One region of the Bradyrhizobium sp. B097 genome, then DNA from elsewhere that is predicted to be linked to it. Evidence: predicted binding sites of a transcription regulator. Region 1 holds the regulator's gene; the other holds the start of a gene.

Region 1 (4,336 bases):
CATGCCGGCCGCAGCCTGCGCGGTCGCGAGCACCGCGCCGATCGGGAATCCGCCGCCGAGCGCCTTGGCCAGCGACATCACGTCCGGCGTGACGCCGGTGCGCTTGTAGGCGAACAGCTCGCCGGTGCGGCCCATGCCGGTCTGCACCTCGTCGAATGCGAGCAGCAGGCCATGCTCGTCGCACAGCGCGCGCAGCGCCTTGAAGAACGCCTGCGGCGCCGAGCGCACGCCGCCCTCGCCCTGCACCGGCTCAATCAGGATGCCGGCAGTGTGCGGGCCGATCGCCTTCTTCACCGCCTCGATGTCGCCGTGCGGCACCTGGTCGAAGCCGTCCATCGGCGGGCCGAAGCCCTCGAGATATTTCGCCGAGCCGGTCGCAGCCAGCGTGCCCAGCGTGCGGCCATGGAAGGCGCCTTCGAAGGTGATGATGCGGTAGCGTTCGGGATGGCCCTTGGAGAAGTGGTGGTGGCGGACCAGCTTGATCACGCCCTCCATCGCTTCGGCGCCGGAATTGCAGAAGAACACGAAGTCGGCAAAGCTCTGCTCGCACAGCCGCGCGGCAAGCACCTCGCCGTCTGGGCTCTTGAACAGGTTCGACATGTGCCAGAGCTTGGTCGCCTGCTCCTGCAGCGCCTTGACCAGATGCGGGTGCGCATGCCCGAGCGCGTTCACCGCGACGCCCGAGGTGAAATCGAGATAGCGGTCGCCATTGGTTGCGATCAGCCAGGCGCCCTCACCGCGCTCGAAGCCGAGATCGACCCGGGCGAAGACGGGGAGCAGATGCGACGAGGCGTTGGTCATGGCGTTCACTGCCGGTTTGAAGCCGTCAATTGCTGCGCGCCTTGACGCCAACGCAGCAACCGCCAGCTTCGGAAAACAAAACGGCCGCCTTTGCGGGCGGCACGTGCGGGTCATTCTATGCGGCGGCCGGTCAGTGTCAATCGCCAGGAGCCGGCCTTTGCCGGCCTTCCTGCAATGCGAAACCGGCGCAATCCGGAGCATTCCGGTGCGGTGGAAAAGCCTCATAGCAACGCTTAACTTTGTGGGAACATGTGGACGCACGGCCGCGGACTCTTGCGCCAGAGTCACGCCATATTGTAGCGTTTGGCCTGTCGGGTACGACATCTCGTGCGGCAGTACTGGACCCTCTAAGTAGCCTTCGTGTCTCGTGTAAACGTTCGGGCGCAACACCGTGCCCGGCGAGGGCTAAGGGATTCTGGCCGCAGGGATATTTGTCCAGATTGGCTCGCAGCGCCGCTCCGATGAGTGGCCGGCGCCATGCGAAAGGAAGAATGTGATGACTGTATTGACCTGGTCCGACGATCGCGTCGAGCAGCTGAAGAAGCTCTGGGAATCCGGCCTCTCGGCCAGCCAGATCGCGGCGGAACTTGGCAATGTGACGCGAAACGCCGTGATCGGCAAAGTACATCGGCTCGGCCTCTCCGGCCGCGCCAAGGCCCCCTCCACGGCTGCGCCGCGGCAGCGTAAGGCCCGCCCCGCCCAGCACATGATGCGGGTGGCGCGCCCGGTCTCGCGCGGCAACACCGCGCTCGCACATGCCTTCGAGGTCGAGATGGAGCCCGATCCGATCTCCTTCGACAACGTTGTGCCGATGAGCCAGCGGCTGTCGCTGCTCGAGCTCAACGAGGCCACCTGCCATTGGCCGGTCGGCGATCCCTCGAGCCCGGAATTCTTCTTCTGCGGCGGCAAGGCGCTCGCCGGCCTGCCCTATTGCGCGCATCACTCGCGCGTCGCCTATCAGCCCGCCGCCGATCGCCGCCGGCCGTCGGCGAAGCCACAGATCAAGTAGCACTCGGGAAACTGCCTGGACTGCAAAAACAAATCCCCGCGAAAGCGGGGATTTTTTTGTGGCCCGTAGCCCGGATGCAGCGAAGCGAAATCCGGGGCGGTGCTTGAAGCGGAGAATGAAGTCCCGGATTACGCTTCGCTCCATCCGGGCTACGCCTACATCACCGGCGTCGTCCCGGCGAAAGCCGGGACCCATAACCACGAATGGGTGTTGTTAGAAAGTCGTCTGGCCACTTGCCCATCGCGCCGGCCGCGGCGTATGGGTCCCGGCTCCCGTGCGCAATTGCGCACTAGGCCGGGACGACACGCTGTTGCGGCTCGTGAATGCCGCGACGTCGGCTACGGCTGCGGTTCGGCCTTTGCGAAGCGGTCGTCGAGCGCGTAGCCGGCGCCGCGCACGGTGCGGATCGGATCCTGCTCGCGGCCCGGATTGAGCAGCTTGCGCAGGCGGCCGATATGCACGTCGACGGTACGCTCATCGATATAGATATCGCGACCCCAGACGCTGTCGAGCAGCTGCTCGCGGCTGAACACGCGGCCGGGATGCTCGAGGAAGAATTCGAGCAGCCGATACTCGGTCGGACCGAGATCGATCGGACGTCCCGAGCGCGCCACGCGGCGCTTCTCGCGGTCGAGCTCGATGTCGCCATAGGTCAGCACGGTCGCCAGCCGCTCCGGACTCGCGCGGCGCAGCAGGCCCTTTACCCGTGCCAGCAGTTCCGGCACCGAGAACGGCTTGACGATGTAGTCGTCGGCGCCGGTGGCAAGCCCGCGCACGCGCTCGCTCTCCTCGCCGCGCGCGGTCAGCATGATGATCGGAAGCTGCTTGGTCTCGGGCCGCGCCCGCAGGCGACGGCACAGCTCGATGCCGGACAGGCCCGGCAGCATCCAGTCCAGTACCACGAGGTCGGGAACGCGCTCCTTCAGGCGGGTGTCGGCATCGTCGCCGCGCCCGACCGTTTCGACATCGTAGCCTTCCGCATCGAGGTTGTAGCGCAACAGTGTCGTCAGCGCTTCCTCGTCTTCGACTACCAGAATGCGTGCGCTCATCGGTTTAAGTTCTCTCTCTGTGGTGATCCGTTGCCCAGACGCAAACCGAAACGCTTACTTTCCTGAGCACAATCCCCGCGGAAACGACTTGTCGTGAAGACAATCCGGCTCCGCGCCTGCGGATCATGTCCTAGGTACCCGGCACCGTGGTGGCAAAGTTGGTCATGTCGCCCTTCGGACGCTTGTCGGTGATCTGCTGGCCCTCGATCATGTAGAACACGGTCTCGGCGATATTGGTGGCGTGATCGCCGATCCGCTCGATGTTCTTGGCGCAGAACATCAGATGGATGCAGAACGAGATGTTGCGCGGATCCTCCATCATGTAGGTCAGCAGCTCGCGGAACAGCGAGGTGCAGATCGCATCGACCTCCTCGTCGCCCTTCCAGACGTTCATCGCCGCCGGCAGGTCGTGCGCGGCATAGGCGTCGAGCACCGACTTGACCTGCGACAGCACGAGGTCGGTCATGTGCTCCAGACCGCGGATCAGCTTCAGCGGCTGGAAATCGCTTTCCAGCGCAGCGACGCGCTTGCCCATGTTCTTGGCGAGGTCGCCGATCCGCTCAAGGTCGGTGGCGACGCGCATCGCGCTGACGATTTCGCGCAGGTCGATTGCCATCGGCTGGCGGCGGGCGATCGTCAGCACCGCGCGCTCTTCGATGACGCGCTGCAGATTGTCGATTTCGATGTCGGCGGCGACCACGCGCTTGCCGAGCGCGACGTCGCGACGGATCAGCGCGTCGACCGACTCGGTGATCATCCGCTCGACGAGGCCGCCCATCTCGGCGACCAGGCGAGTCAACTCCTGCAGGTCGCTGTCGAATGCCTTGGCGGTATGTTCAGAAGCCATCGCTTGTCTCCCTCATGATCCCGGGGATCATGATTTGGTGTCCTCAGTTTCGCACGATCCGATCGAAAAACCGGTGCCCACTTTTGCGGACCATGCGCTAGCCGAACCGGCCGGTGATGTAGTCCTGGGTGCGTCGATCGCTCGGTGAGGTGAAGATCTTGTTGGTGTCGTCGAACTCGATCAGCTCGCCGAGATACATGAAGGCGGTCTTGTCGGAGACGCGCGCCGCCTGCTGCATATTGTGGGTGACGATCGCGATCGTGTAGTCCTCTGAGAGTTCCTGGATCAGCTCCTCGACCTTGGCGGTCGAGATCGGATCGAGCGCCGAGCACGGCTCGTCGAACAGGATCACCTCGGGCCGCACCGCCACGGTGCGCGCGATGCACAGGCGCTGCTGCTGGCCGCCGGAGAGCGACAGGCCGGAGGCGTTCAGCTTGTCCTTGACCTCGTTCCACAGCGCGCCGCCGCGCAGCGCCTTCTCGACCCGATCGTCCATCTCGGACTTCGAGATCTTCTCGTAGAGGCGGATGCCGAAGGCGATGTTCTCGTAGATCGTCATCGGGAACGGCGTCGGCTTCTGGAACACCATACCGACCCGCGCGCGGAGCAGATTGAGGTCGAGCTTGGGAT
Region 2 (4,336 bases), 2.4 Mb from region 1:
GGTTGCAAATCTTCAAACCGCGGCGCTCCGGATTTATTCCCAAAATGATCGTGAGTGCGGCAAATTTGATGCGAGCTTGTGCGATCGGTTGCCATCATACTGGTTGATGAACTGACGCGACCAATGACGGATCGGTGAATGTTGCGACGAATTCTCCTCCTGGCCGCTTTGGCCGGCTTGATCGGCTTCGGTGTGTTCTGGTGGCTGACGATCCCCGCGACCGTTGCCGCGAGCGCGCTGCCCGCCTACCAGCCCAATCTGGCCAACGGGCTCACAACGTTCAATGCGGGAGGATGTTCCTCCTGCCATGCGGTGCCGAAGCAGGACGACCGCACCAGGCTTGGCGGCGGCCTCGCGATACCGTCGCCGTTCGGTACCTTCTATGCGCCGAACATCTCGCCCGATCCGAACGACGGCATCGGCCGCTGGAGCGAGGCTGATTTCGTCACCGCGGTCATGAAGGGCACCTCGCCGTCGGGGACGCACTATTTTCCGGCGTTTCCCTACACGTCCTATCAGCACGCCAGGCTCAATGACGTGCGCGACCTGTTCGCCTATCTGAAGACCTTGCCGCCGATCGCCGGCAAGGTGCGCGACCACGATGTGCCGTTTCCCTTCAACATCAGGCGCAATGTCGGTGTCTGGAAATTCCTGTTCATGGACGGCAAGCCGTTCGTCGCGGATGCGAGCCGCTCGGCGCATTGGTATCGCGGCGCCTATCTCGTCAACAGCTTCGGCCATTGCGCCGAGTGTCACAGCCCGCGCAATTTTCTCGGCGGCATCATCAGTTCGCAGCGTTTCGCCGGTGGCCCGAATCCGGAAGGCGAAGGCTGGGTGCCCAACATCACGCCGCGGGGGATCGCGGACTGGAGCGCGAAGGACATCGTCTATTTCCTCGAGAGCGGCCAGACGCCGGACGGCGATAGCGCCGGCGGGTCGATGGTGCGCGTGATCCGCAACACCTCGCAGCTCTCGCCGACCGATCGCGACGCGATCGCCGAATACATCAAGTCGCTGCCGCCGGTCGAGGGACCGCCGAAGCCGGTGAAGAAGGAGAAGGAGTCGTAGTCCTGTGCCTCGGCTCCTCATGGTGAGGAGGACGGAGCGTGCGTCTCGAACCATGAGGCCCAGGTCTATGGCCTGTATCCTTCGAGACGCCCGCCATGCGGGCTCCTCCAGCGACAAAGGCGAAACCTTTGCGCGGGGATGACGGGTGGTCGCTCAGCTAGCTCAGTGTCATCACCCGCGTATGGGGTGATCCAGTATTCCAGAGAGCGCAGTGCTAGAGCCGAGAGGCTGCGGCGTACTGGATCGCCCGGTCCATGTGCGCAATTGCGCACCGGCCGGGCGATGACAGCGGTGGACGAGGATATAGCCTCACATCCTCTCAGGTTGAGGAGTTACAGCACGCTTGCGTTGGGGCGTCCTACTTCGCGCCGAACGCCTTGAAGGTGATGATGGTGAGGGTGTCCTGGATGCCCGGGATCACCTGAACCTTTTCGTTGATGAAATGGCCGATGTCGGTGTCGTGGTCGACGTAGAACTTGACCAGCAGATCGTAATTGCCCGCGGTGGAATAGATCTCGGACGCAATCTCGGCTTCCGCCAGCGCATTGGCGACGGTGTAGGACTGGCCGAGCTTGCATTTGATCTGGACGAAGAAAGGAACCATCAAAGTCGTCTCCGGGGATTTCCGTGACTATAGGCCAAAAACGGGCGGCCAAGGCAAGGGGTCAAGGCAAAGGGGCAACAAGGCCAACTCGCGGGAAAGTCATGCGAACTTGCTGCCGATCGGCGGCCGGGCTAGGACAGGCCATGATCTCGTTCGTCATGGTCTCATTCGTCTCAACCGCCGGTCCCGCAACATGACGCCGGTCGCGCTCACCATTGCCGGCTCGGATTCCTCGGGCGGGGCGGGCATCCAGGCCGACCTCAAGAGCTTTGCCGCGTTCGGGGTCTATGGCGCTTCCGCCATCACGGCGCTGACGGCGCAGAACACCACGGGGGTCAGTGGCATCCATCCGGTGCCCGCTTCGTTCGTTACGGCCCAGATCGATGCGGTGTTCTCCGACCTCGAAATCGGCGCGGTCAAGATCGGCATGGTGGCGCAGGTCGAGACCATCGCGGCGATTGCCGACGGGCTGAAGCGCTGGGCGCCGCGGCATGTCGTGCTGGATCCGGTGATGGTCGCAACATCAGGCGATCGGCTGCTGGCGGCCGAGGCGGTCGATGCGCTGAAGACCATGCTCTTTCCGCTGGCCTCGCTGATCACGCCGAACCTGCCGGAAGCGGCGGCGCTGCTGAACGAGCCGGTCGCTGCGAGCGAGGCTGACGTCGAGCGACAGGGCAGGCAATTGCTGACGATGGGATGTCGCGCGGTGCTGGTCAAGGGCGGCCATGGGCACGGCGCCGAGAGCATCGACTATCTGATCGATGGCGAGCGCAGCATTGCGCTCGCGGCGCCGCGCATCGCAACCGCCAACACGCACGGCACCGGCTGCTCGCTGTCATCGGCGATCGCCGCAGGACTCGCAAAGGGCGACGCGATGGAGACCGCCGTGCGCAGCGCCAAGGCCTGGATCACGGATGCGATCGCCGCCGCCGATCGCTTCGCCGTCGGCCACGGCCACGGGCCGGTGCACCATTTCCACAAATATTACTGACGCTCGGTAGCCTCGTAGCTGCGTAGCCCGGATGAAGCGAAGCGAAATCCGGGAACAGATCATCCGCGGACGCAAGACCCGGATTACGCTGCGCTTCATCCGGGCTACGCATCCATCGCCTCTTTGAATGCGTAGTGTTCCGCCGCGATATGCAGCCACACAACGCCTGTTCCGCACAGCCGCGTCCGCCCATGTCGCCAGATTGTCGCATGCCGCTGTTATCCGCACTGGAGGGGCGTGCTGCTGATTCTCGTTAACTGTTAGTGAGGCCTTGGGTCGCGGGGATCGTCATCGCCTTGTCACAGGAATCTGTTAGGTGCACAGGCATGGGAAGTGACTCCTTGAGTGAAGAAAGCCCCGAGCGGCGCTTTCGCACTTTGTTTATCTCCGATGTTCATCTCGGAGCCCGCGGTTCGCAAGCCGACCGCCTGCTGGACTTCCTCCGCTCCCACGATGCCGACACGATCTACCTCGTTGGTGATATCGTCGACGGCTGGGCGCTGAAGTCGAACTGGTACTGGCCGCAGACCCACAACGATTTCGTGCAGAAGATGCTGCGCAAGGCGCGCAAGGGCGCCAAGGTGATCTACGTCCCGGGCAACCACGACGAGTTCCTGCGCAAATATTACGGCACGCATTTCGGCGGCATCGACGTGGTGGAGAACACCGTTCACACCGGCGCCGACGGCAAGCGCTACCTCGTGATCCACGGCGACATCTTCGATCTCGTGGTGCAGAACGCGCGCTGGCTCGCTCATCTCGGCGACAAGGCCTACGACTTCGCGATCCAGATGAATCGCTTCGTCAACTTCTTCCGCAAGATGTTCGGCGTTCCCTACTGGTCGCTGTCGCAATGGGCCAAGCTGAAGGTCAAGAAGGCGGTGAACTATATCGGCGCGTTCGAGGCGACGCTGGCGGGCGAGGCGCGGCGTCATGGCTGTGACGGCGTGATCTGCGGCCACATCCATTACGCGACGATTCATGACGAGCACGGCATCCGCTACATGAATTGCGGAGACTGGGTGGAGAGCTGCACGGCGCTCGCCGAGCATGAGGACGGCCATTTCGAGATCATTACCTGGACCGACCCGGTGCGCCGGATCGCGCCAGTTCCGCGAGTGACGGCACGCGCTGCATGACGCATATCCTGGTCGCGACCGATGCGTGGCATCCCCAGGTCAACGGGGTTGTCCGCACGCTGACCATGATGGCAGAGGCGGCGAAATCGCTCGGCGTCGAGGTGAGCTTCCTGACGCCGGACGAGTTCCGCACCTTCGCGATGCCGAGCTATCGCGATCTCCGGCTGGCGCTGCCGTACCAGGCCAAGGTCGCCAGCCTGATCGAGGCGGCCAGGCCCGACAGCATCCATATCGCGACCGAAGGCCCGATCGGGCTGTCGGTCCGCCGCTATTGCCGCAAACACGGCCTGCCGTTCACGACGAGCTTCCACACCCGCTTTCCGGAGTACGTCTCGGCACGCACGCCTGTTCCGGAAGCCTGGGTGTGGCGTGCGCTGCGCTGGTTCCACAGGCCGAGCCGGGCGGTGATGGCCGCGACCCCGGCGCTGGCCGCCGAACTGCGCCAGCGCGGCTTCCGCAACGTGGTCCTGTGGTCGCGCGGCGTCGATACCGCGCTGTTCCACCCGCGCGATGTCGATCTCTGCCTGCCGCAGC

Evidence for each region. The regulator PhoB, encoded in region 1, activates phosphate uptake and scavenging genes when phosphate is short. The targets are predictions, from matches to a motif close to TGTCATNNANCTGTCAT.
Region 2: AAFG07_RS15335 (UDP-2,3-diacylglucosamine diphosphatase) is a predicted target of PhoB. The motif match lies at 2,950-2,966, and genes of this name have one in related genera.

What each region holds. Positions count from the first base shown of each region.
Region 1 is NZ_CP152412.1:876,620-880,955, reverse strand. It holds gene AAFG07_RS04055 (aspartate aminotransferase family protein) at 1-801, opposite strand, end outside; gene AAFG07_RS04050 (GcrA family cell cycle regulator) at 1,298-1,810, shown strand; gene phoB (phosphate regulon transcriptional regulator PhoB) at 2,149-2,859, opposite strand; gene phoU (phosphate signaling complex protein PhoU) at 2,990-3,706, opposite strand; gene pstB (phosphate ABC transporter ATP-binding protein PstB) at 3,804-4,336, opposite strand, start outside.
Region 2 is NZ_CP152412.1:3,315,365-3,319,700, forward strand. It holds gene AAFG07_RS15320 (cytochrome c) at 139-1,068, shown strand; gene AAFG07_RS15325 (Lrp/AsnC ligand binding domain-containing protein) at 1,427-1,672, opposite strand; gene thiD (bifunctional hydroxymethylpyrimidine kinase/phosphomethylpyrimidine kinase) at 1,866-2,663, shown strand; gene AAFG07_RS15335 (UDP-2,3-diacylglucosamine diphosphatase) at 2,990-3,802, shown strand; gene AAFG07_RS15340 (glycosyltransferase family 1 protein) at 3,799-4,336, shown strand, end outside.